One region of the Streptomyces sp. NPDC026500 genome, then DNA from elsewhere that is predicted to be linked to it. Evidence: riboswitches for the same ligand, from Rfam matches in the RefSeq annotation. Region 1 holds a riboswitch; each other region holds the start of a gene.
What was found. A riboswitch is a leader RNA that binds a small molecule or an ion and turns the genes downstream of it on or off. The one in region 1 is predicted to bind cyclic di-AMP.
Positions count from the first base shown of each region.

Region 1 (3,267 bases):
CAGCCCGGGGTACGCGGGGTGCTGGCTGACCTTGGTGGCGACCACGATCTCCGCACGGTTGCCGCGGGTCTTCAGCCACTTGCCGATGATGGTCTCGGACTCGCCGCCCTCGTTGCCCTCGACCCACGCCGAGTAGGAGTCGGCGGTGTCGAGGAAGTTGCCGCCGGCGGCCGCGTAGGCGTCGAGCACGGCGAAGGACCGGGTCTCGTCGGCCGTCCAGCCGAAGACGTTGCCGCCGAGGGAGAGCGGGAAGACCTCGAGGTCGGACGAACCGAGCTTGCGAAGAGAAGTCATGTACGACGTCAACACCCGTGCCGGATGCATGTATTCCGCGCTCACTCCGGACGGGCCGGTGCGCGCAGGCGTCCGTATCCGCCTGACCGGCGGTCCTGACGTCGGGGGGGATGACGTCAGGGCCGCCGGAGATCGGGGAGGACATGCGTACGGCACGCGTCAGGGGTCACACCCGCCCGCGTCGGACGCCGTACGGCTCGTACGGCTCAGGAGCCCGTACGGATCAGGGGTTGAGGCCCTTGCTCTGGAGCCACGCCATCGGGTCGATGCCGGTGGCGGCGCCGCCGGGGTGCACTTCGAGGTGCAGGTGCGGCCCGGTGACGTTGCCCGTCGCGCCCACGCGTCCGATGACATCACCCGTGGCGACCTTCTGGCCCACGCTGACGCTGATCGACGACTGGTGGCAGAACCACAGCTCCGTACCGTCGTCGAGGGTGAGGATCGTGCGGTAGCCGTACGAACCCGCCCAGCCGGCCTCGGTGATGGTGCCGCTGTGGATCGCCTTGATGAGCGTGCCGGTGGGCGCCGCGAAGTCGAGGCCGGTGTGGTAGCCGGAGGACCACATGGAGCCGGCCTCGCCGAAGCGCGAGGTCAGGGTGTACGAGGAGGTCGGCAGCGAGTAGCTCTTGGCGAGCTCGGCGAGTCGCTCGGTCTCGGCCTTCGCCTTGGCCTCCTCCTCCGCCTTCTGCTTCGCGGCGGCGGCCTTGGCCTCCGCGTCGTCCTGTTGCTTGGCGGCGAGCGCGACGGCCTTCTTCGCGGCGGCGGCCTGGGCTGCCTGCTGCGTGGCGGTGTCGGCCTGGTTCTGCTGCGACTGGGCCTGCTGCATGATGCGGGAGCGCAGCGCCTCACCCGCGTCCGTGGCACCCTGCGCCGCGTCGGCGCTGGTCAGACCGGCATTGGTGAGCGGAGTCGTGGAGCCCTTGGGGGCGCTGGATCCACCGTCCGATATCAGGGCCTTGGCGGACTGGGTGACCGACGACAGGTCGGGCAGCGAGATCGAGACGGGCGGCTTGCCCGGCGCGGCGCTGGCGATGCCACCCGCGCCGACGGCGGCTATGACGCCTACGCCGAGAACCGTGGAGCTGCGGGCGAGTCCTCCGCCGCGCTGCTTGCCCGTGCGGTGCCGGCCGCGGACGGGAAGAACGGAATCCTCGGTGGGGTTCCACTCCTCCCAGGGGCCCTCGTCCTTGCCGTAGCCGAAGGTATGTGTGTCATTCGGCGCGAACGAGGTCGGCTGAGCGGGCCGGTCGGATGCCACGTGGGCGCACTCCTTTGCTTCCTTGCCGCCTACCGGGTTAGCTGACGGGTTCGGAGCAGGAAGGTCTCCTACGCGCGTATAGCCACCGTGTTCCCACGGCGGAATACGCTCGATTCACCCCAAGTTGATGGTTCCCCGGTTCCCTTGCGGGATTCGGCACGTGCGCACGGAGCCACCTCTTGTGACGGCTGTAACGACCGCGCTGCGTTATCGAACGTTAATAGACTCAGGCACCGAATTCCAAGCTGTTCGGGCTGATCATTAACGGCTTTTGGCCTGGACTTTGAGGTCATGAGCGGTGAAAAACGGGCGAGTTGACCCTATCCCGTCGACACGGATTCCCTTGACGGTATGTCAGATGTTATGCGGAGGGGAACGGTCCGATCACCGTTCGTGACCATGCCTGAAATGGCCGTACGTGTGGCACGCGAAGGACCTCCCGAGCTCTGCGGAGATCCCCTCAGCGAGCACCCGTCAAAAGCGCCGGACGGCGAGCAGCGCCATGTCGTCCGTCAAAGCGCCGCCCGTATGCCGGCGGACCGCCTCGGAGAGGGCGGTCAACAGCGCGTCGGGGCCGGGAAAGACCCGTCCGGCCAGCCACGCGGCCGGATCGTAGAACGTCCCGCGTGAATCGCGGGCCTCGGACAGCCCGTCCGTGTGCAGGAGCAGCATCGCCCCGCGCGCAAAGCGGCTCTGTACCGCCCGGTCGGGCCAGGTTCCCAGCTCGCTCATCCCGAGCGGCAGCGCGAAGGGCTCGGCGCCGAGCGTGACGAGCGTGCCGTCGGGATGCAGGAGCAGGGGCGGCGGATGGCCGCGGTTGACGATGCGGACGACGTCCTCGTCGCGCGGGATCTCCGCGAGGACGGCGGTGGTGAACTCCTCGAACGCGTCAGGGCTCTCGTGCAGGGTGCCCGGGCGCGTCAGCGCCCGCTCCAGGCGCCGTGCGACCGCCTCCAGTGTCGGCTCCTGCTCGGCCGCCTCCCGGAACGCGCCGACCACCACGGCGACGGCGGCCACCGCGGTCATCCCCTTCCCCCGTACGTCCCCGACGACCAGCCGCACGCCGTACGGGGAGTCCTGCACCGCGTACAGGTCACCGCCGATGAACGCGTCCTCCTGAGCCGCCTCGTAGCGGGCCGCGACATCGAGGCCGTCGATCCGCTCCGCGGGCTCGGGCAGCACGGCGCGCTGCGCGAACTCGGCGATCTCCCGGACGGAGGCGAGCCGTTCGTCACCGCGCCGGACGACGATGTTGAGGAGGACGGCGAGAATGGCGGCCGTCGCCACGGTGACCGTCTCGGTGACCGCGTCGACCTGAAGGACGATGCCGAGCAGAGAGTGGACCAGGAACACCGCGCCGACGGCGCCGACGCCGGCGAGGACGGTGCCACGCAGCGAGTAGAGGGGCGCGGCGACCAGGGGTGCGGCCGTGAAGAGGGGGGCCGCGGTGTAGTCACCCGGGGTGAAGTAGTCGTAGAAGATCCCGGCGACGACGAGCAGCGCGGGCAGGGTCCGGACGAAGGCGCGCGCGAAGGAGATCCTGCGGGAACCCGCTGCCGCCGGAGCGGGCAACGGGGCGTTCCTGGGCCCGCGGCCGCCGGACGACGGCCCGTCGGCCCGGTCATGGAGTTCTCCGGTCCGCTGCTCACCTCCTGGCTGCCCCACCCGTCCAGAAGACCCGGAGCTCCGACGGCGGGCGACCGGTGTGGCCCGAC
Region 1 covers NZ_JBVHQB010000001.1:23,973-27,239, forward strand. Annotated here, with positions in the region: gene ACZ4N5_RS00075 (aldo/keto reductase) at 1-294, opposite strand, end outside; gene ACZ4N5_RS00080 (M23 family metallopeptidase) at 518-1,552, opposite strand; cyclic di-AMP (ydaO/yuaA leader) riboswitch at 1,565-1,721, opposite strand; gene ACZ4N5_RS00085 (PP2C family protein-serine/threonine phosphatase) at 2,027-3,124, opposite strand.

Region 2 (3,267 bases), on a different contig from region 1:
AGGAGGTCCAGGAGGCCGCCAAGGCCCGCCTGCGCCCCGACAACCGCGCGGTGCTCGTCTACGAGCCGACCACCGCCGAAGCCACCGACGCGGCTGACTCCGCCGACGAGACCGACGAGGAGGCGGCGAAGTGACCGAGCTCGCCACCATGGACTTCCACCCGCAGCCCCAGGCCGGCCGGCCCAAGCCGTGGGCGTTTCCCGCCCCCCAGCGCGGCACCCTGGACAACGGTCTGACCGTGCTCCGCTGCCATCGCCCCGGCCAGCAGGTCGTCGCCGTCGAGGTCATCCTCGCCGCGCCGCTGGAGGCCGAGCCCGCGGGCCTGGACGGCATCGCCACGATCATGGCGCGCGCCTTCTCCGAGGGCACCGACAAGCACTCGGCCGAGGACTTCGCCGCCGAACTGGAGCGCTGCGGCGCCACACTCGACGCGCACGCCGACCACCCCGGTGTACGCCTGTCCCTCGAAGTCCCGGTCTCGCGCCTGGCCAAGGCGCTGGGCCTGCTCTCCGACGCGCTGCGGGCCCCCGCGTTCGCGGACAGCGAGGTCGAGCGGCTGGTGCGCAACCGGCTGGACGAGATCCCGCACGAGACGGCCAATCCCGCCCGTCGTGCCGCCAAGGAGCTCTCCAAGGAGCTGTTCCCGGCGAGCGCGCGCATGTCGCGCCCGCGCCAGGGCACCGAGGAGACCGTCCAGAAGATCGACTCCGTGGCCGTACGCGCCTTCTACGACAGGCACGTACGCCCCGCGACGGCCACCGCCGTCGTCGTCGGTGACCTGACCGGTGTCGACCTCGACGAGCTGCTCGGCGACACGCTGGGCTCCTGGACGGGTTCGTCCGCCGAGCCGCGTCCCGTGCCGCCGGTGAGCGCCGACGACACCGGCCGCGTGATCATCGTCGACCGCCCCGGCGCCGTCCAGACGCAGCTGCTCATCGGCCGGGTCGGCGCCGACCGGCACGACCGCGTGTGGCCCGCCCAGGTGCTCGGCACCTACTGCCTCGGCGGCACCCTCACCTCACGTCTCGACCGCGTCCTGCGCGAGGAGAAGGGCTACACCTACGGCGTACGGGCGTTCGGCCAGGTCCTGCGCTCCGCGCCGGACGGCACCGGTGTCGCGATGCTCGCCATCAGCGGCTCGGTGGACACCCCGAACACCGGTCCGGCCCTCGACGACCTGTGGAAGGTGCTGCGCACCCTCGCGGCCGAGGGGCTGACCGACACGGAGCGCGACGTCGCCGTGCAGAACCTGGTGGGTGTCGCGCCCCTCAAGTTCGAGACGGCGGCAGCCGTGGCGAGCACGCTCGCGGACCAGGTCGAGCAGTACCTGCCGGACGACTACCAGGCGACGCTCTATCAGCAACTGGCCGCCACCGGCACGGTGGAGGCCACCGCGGCCGCGGTGAGCGCCTTCCCGATGGACCGTCTGGTGACCGTCCTGGTGGGCGACGCCGCGACGATCGAGGAGCCGGTCAAGGCCCTCGGAATCGGTGAAGTCAGCGTGGTGGCCGCCGAGTAGGGCCCGTGCGACCGAGGAGGGCCCTGGTGACTGAAGAGTCGTCAGGGCTCTCTTTTTCCCGCATGCGGTCCCCAAGATGTCCGTATTCGTGCGGGAGTTGCCCTTCTGCCCTGTGGGATGCGTTACAAAAATCGTGATCCGTTTGTTGTTCGAATGACACCACGTTTAGCGTCGGTCCGGCTGTTCGCCACGCACTGCGCCGCGCCCGCGGCACCGGACAGTCATCGCCGAGTCCCCTATGGCGCGAGTCAGGGGAGCCGGGGACCCACACGTAGTCCCTGGGGTGAATCGGACGCCCTCCCCGGAGGGGGTCCGTAGGAGACCTTCCTGCTCCGAACCCGTCAGCTAACCCGGTAGGCGAGAGGGAAGGAAAGGATCAGCCCCTACATGGCGTTCACCTGTGGCACCGGCAAGCATCGTCGTCCGAGCCGGGTGCACAGCACCACCACGACCGCCGTCGGGGTCGCGGCGCTCACCACCACCGGTGTGATCGGAACCCTGGCCGCCCCCGCGTTCGCGGCGGAAGCCTCCGTCGAGCAGACCGGGCTGACCCAGGCCGTCACCCTCGGCGACTCGGTCGCCGACCAGATCGACGCCCAGGCCTTCGCCCAGCAGCGTGCCGCCGACGAGGCCGCCGCGCGGAAGCAGGCCGAGCAGACCGCGCGCAAGCACGCCGCGGAGCAGGCCGCGAAGTCCCGCGAGGCCAAGGAGCGCGCCGCCCGTGAGGCCGAGCGCAAGCGCCTGAACACGTTCGTCATCCCGATCACCGGTTCGTACATCTCCACCGGCTACCAGGCCAGCAGCAGCCTCTGGTCCTCCGGCAGCCACACCGGCGTCGACTTCCACGCCGCGTACGGCACCTCGGTCCACGCCGTGGGCTCCGGCACCGTCGTCACGGCCGGCTGGGGCGGCGCCTACGGCAATCAAATAGTGATCAAGATGCACGACGGGACGTACACCATGTACGGCCACCTGTCGTCCATCGGTGTGTCCGTGGGGCAGACGGTCACTCCGGGGCAGCAGATCGGCCTCTCCGGGGACACCGGCAACACCACCGGACCGCACCTTCACTTCGAGGCCCGTACGACCGCGGAGTACGGCTCGGACATCGACCCGGTCGCGTACCTGCGCTCGCACGGAGTCAACGTCTGACGACCGCTTCGCGGCTTCTTCACCGCTTTTGATGCCCCGGCTCAACGAGCCGGGGCATCATCGTTTCCGGAGGCCCTCTGTCCAAAAAATATCCATGGATTCAGGCCCGCCATCGGAAATTCAGGCTTCCTGCAATAGAGTCACTGAACAAGCGTCAATCGATGGCGTTTCGCGGGGATTAAAGCGGAGGTCGGTCATGCGTATTCCGGCGCACTCGGTATGCACGGCGATCCGTGACGACATCGTCGCGGGTGTCTACGAGCGCGGCGGCCGGCTCACCGAGGAACTGCTCGCGCGGCGCTACGGCGTCTCGCGCGTCCCCGTGCGCGAGGCTCTGCGCACCCTGGAGGCCGAGGGCTTCGTGGTCACCCGCCGGCACGCGGGCGCGTGCGTCGCGGAACCCAGCGAGCAGGAGGCCGCGGACCTCCTGGAGATGCGCATGCTGCTGGAACCGCTGGGCGCCGCGAGGGCCGCCCAGCGGCGTACGGAGGCCCACCTCAAGGTGCTGCGAGGCCTCGTCAGGCTGGGGCAGGAGCGTTCCAGGAGAGGCCACAGCGAGGATCTGCGCTCTCTGGGCGGCTGGTTCCACGAGACGC
Region 2 covers NZ_JBVHQB010000006.1:254,584-257,850, reverse strand. Annotated here, with positions in the region: gene ACZ4N5_RS14050 (M16 family metallopeptidase) at 1-134, shown strand, start outside; gene ACZ4N5_RS14045 (M16 family metallopeptidase) at 131-1,519, shown strand; cyclic di-AMP (ydaO/yuaA leader) riboswitch at 1,735-1,894, shown strand; gene ACZ4N5_RS14040 (M23 family metallopeptidase) at 1,907-2,671, shown strand; gene ACZ4N5_RS14035 (GntR family transcriptional regulator) at 2,868-3,267, shown strand, end outside.
Region 2: it holds a riboswitch for cyclic di-AMP, as region 1 does, so the genes downstream of both, ACZ4N5_RS14040 (M23 family metallopeptidase) here and ACZ4N5_RS00080 (M23 family metallopeptidase) in region 1, are expected to answer to the same signal.

Region 3 (3,267 bases), on a different contig from region 1:
CTCCGCTCGCCCGACTGGAGGGGCAGACCGCGCTCGGCACGCTCCTCAACCGCCTGCCCGACCTCCAACTCGCAGGAGAATCGGCCGATTTGCGCTGGCGCGGGGGGCTCATTATGCGTGGATTGCGCACGCTTCCTGTGGAGTTCACCCCGGTCAAATAGTCCCTGATCGGTTCATCGGCGACCCTTCGGAACCCCTTTCCGGGAAGTTCTCCCGAATACCGGAAAGGGCACCTTTCCGGCTACCGGAACGTGACGATCCATCAAATCTGTGATCTTCACGTGATCTGTACTGCATCGACTTGTGACAAGTGATCGAGTCCGGCTACGTTCACCCATCAACGCGGCGGCTCCGCTTCTTACTTCGCTGGAGCCGCGGTGGTCCCCCGCTGTCACGCGAAAGGTTTCCGCATGCTCTCCGGGAACGGCCGTCACCGTCGCCCTCGTCAAGCCCCTGCCCTCGTTGTCGCCGCGGGAGTGACCGGATCGGCCATCGTCATCCCGTTGCTCGCCGCGTCGGGTGCGAGCGCGGCCGACGGGACCACCTGGGACCGGGTGGCGCAGTGCGAGAGCGGTGGCGCGTGGAGCGCCGACCAGGGCAACGGGTACTACGGCGGGCTCCAGCTCGACCAGGAGGACTGGGAGGCGTACGGCGGTCTCGAGTACGCCCCGAGCGCCGACCAGGCCAGTCGCTCGCAGCAGATAGCCGTCGCCGAGAAGCTGCTCGACGACCAGGGTCTCGCGGCCTGGCCGACCTGCGGACCGCTCTCCGGTCTCAGCAAGGGCTCGGCCGAGGTCCAGGTCGACACGGGCGTGGCCGACGGTTCGTCGAGTGGCGGGAATGACGCCGGCTCACACGGCTCTTCCGGTTTGTCCACTTCGCCCAGTTCATCTTCTTTGTCGGATCTGATTGGTTCGACCGATTCGGGTGAATCCTCGGGTGCGACCCATGGCGCCGGGAAGCCCGACGCCTCGCCGAGCCCCAGCGCCTCGGCCCGAGCGACCGACAAGGGTGACGAGTCGGGCAAGTCCGGACAGAAGCACGCCTCTTCGAGTGCCTCCGACGCCGCGAGCGCCGGCACCGGGCGGCATCGTGGCGGAGACGCCGCGGAGAGCGCGACCGGCAGCCCTGCCGACAACGCCACGGGGCGGCACGCCTCGAGCGCCCCGAGCGACGCCGTCGACAACCCGTACGTCGTGGACGCCGGCACGAATCTCTGGAACGTCTCCGACGTCCTCGGCCTCGAAGGCGGATCGGGCGACCTGTCCGCCTCGTACGGCGCGGCGGCGACCGACGGTCCCGGCCTCGTCGTCCCCGGTCGGAGCATTGCCGGCACTGCTGAAACGGTGCAGAACTAGCGGGAGTTCACGTCATGGTTCGCTGTGGAATGTCCGGTTTGGTGCGAGTGAGACATGAGTCTCAGAAGCCCTGATCGTCTTTGATATTCCGCCGATCGACTGCTTACGGTCGTGACCGCTCGCCACAGCGGGCCCCGACGGTCACAACGCCGAATCCTGCCAGCGGCCGTACGGGAACAGTCGTCGCGTCATGCGCCGTAGGCAGGAGCGGGGGACCCAAGGTAGGCGCCGCGTCCGGGAGTTGAGAGACACCCGGAAACGGCTTGGGGTTAAGTCGCGTGTCGGACGTCCTGGAGACGGGGTCGACGACACGCGGCCGGGCAACTCAACCGGCCCGAACCCGACAGCTCACCTCGCAGGCGTCGGTGAGGGGATCACTCCATGCTGTTTTCCAGCAAGGGCAAGCACCGCCGCCCGAACAAGGCCACCCGCGTCGCCACGCTCGCCGGTGTCACCGGCGTCGCCATCGCCGCCCCGCTGATGGCTGTCGGCAACGCCTCCGCCGCCACCGCCTCCGAGTGGGACGCCGTCGCCCAGTGCGAGGCCGGCGGCAACTGGTCGATCAACACCGGCAACGGCTACTACGGCGGCCTGCAGTTCTCCGCCTCCACCTGGGCCGCGTACGGCGGCACCGCCTACGCCTCGACCGCCGACCAGGCCTCGAAGTCGCAGCAGATCACCATCGGCGAGAAGGTTCTCGCCGCCCAGGGCAAGGGTGCCTGGCCGACCTGTGGCACCGGCCTGTCGAGCGCCGCGTACAGCGGTGGCGCCTCGGCCCCGTCGACCTCCTCCGGCTCCTCCTCGTCGAGCGGCTCGCAGAGCGCCCCCACCACCCGTACGACGGAGCAGCCCGCCTCCCGTTCCGCGGAGCGCCCCGCCGCCCAGAAGACCGTCACCACCCCGACCGGCAAGAAGGTCAAGAAGGGTGACGGCGAGTACAAGGTCGTCAAGGGTGACACCCTCAGCTCGATCGCTGAGAAGAAGCACGTCAAGGGCGGCTGGCAGAAGCTGTTCAAGCTGAACAAGGACATCGTCGCCGACGCCGACTTCATCTACCCGGGCCAGCAGCTGCACCTCCGCTGAGCGCGGCCGCACGCCGGCCCGACGGGGTCGCCTTCGGCGGAGGGTGACCGTGGTCCCGGCCGTGCGCAGCATCGCCCCAGCTGAATGACAGCTCCCTCATCGGCCGGGCCTCCACCTCGGAGGCCTGGTGAGGGCCCCGTCCCCACGGGCTCCCCGCTCCGGTGCGTGTTCCCCCGCACGCGCCGGAGCGGGGTTTTTCATTTCTTTTTTTGTTCCGTTCAGGAACAATATGTACTCTCACTTCTGCTCAAGGGGTGGTCGATCGGCTGGCCGATCCCCCTGGGCCGGATAGGCTCATCCCGCAGGGCTGCCAAGCCCCGCATACCCGCGTCACATCCCAGAAGGAGATGCTCGTGCCGTCCATCGACGTCGTCGTAGCCCGGGAAATCCTGGACTCCCGAGGCAACCCCACGGTCGAGGTCGAGGTCGGCCTCGACGACGGCAGCACGGGTCGTGCCGCCGTTCCGTCCGGCGCCTCCACCGGAGCGTTCGAGGCCATCGAGCTTCGTGACGGCGACCCCAACCGCTACCAGGGCAAGGGCGTCGAGAAGGCCGTCCTCGCCGTCATCGAGCAGATCGGCCCGGAGCTCGTCGGTTACGACGCCACCGAGCAGCGCCTGATCGACCAGGCGATGTTCGACCTGGACGCCACCGACAACAAGGGCTCGCTCGGCGCCAACGCCATCCTCGGCGTCTCGCTCGCCGTCGCGCACGCCGCTTCCGAGGCGTCCGACCTGCCGCTCTTCCGCTACCTGGGCGGCCCGAACGCGCACCTGCTGCCCGTTCCGATGATGAACATCCTGAACGGCGGGTCGCACGCCGACTC
Region 3 covers NZ_JBVHQB010000018.1:104,310-107,576, reverse strand. Annotated here, with positions in the region: gene ACZ4N5_RS29345 (cytochrome P450 family protein) at 1-161, shown strand, start outside; gene ACZ4N5_RS29340 (transglycosylase family protein) at 477-1,358, shown strand; cyclic di-AMP (ydaO/yuaA leader) riboswitch at 1,542-1,735, shown strand; gene ACZ4N5_RS29335 (transglycosylase family protein) at 1,740-2,441, shown strand; gene eno (phosphopyruvate hydratase) at 2,789-3,267, shown strand, end outside.
Region 3: it holds a riboswitch for cyclic di-AMP, as region 1 does, so the genes downstream of both, ACZ4N5_RS29335 (transglycosylase family protein) here and ACZ4N5_RS00080 (M23 family metallopeptidase) in region 1, are expected to answer to the same signal.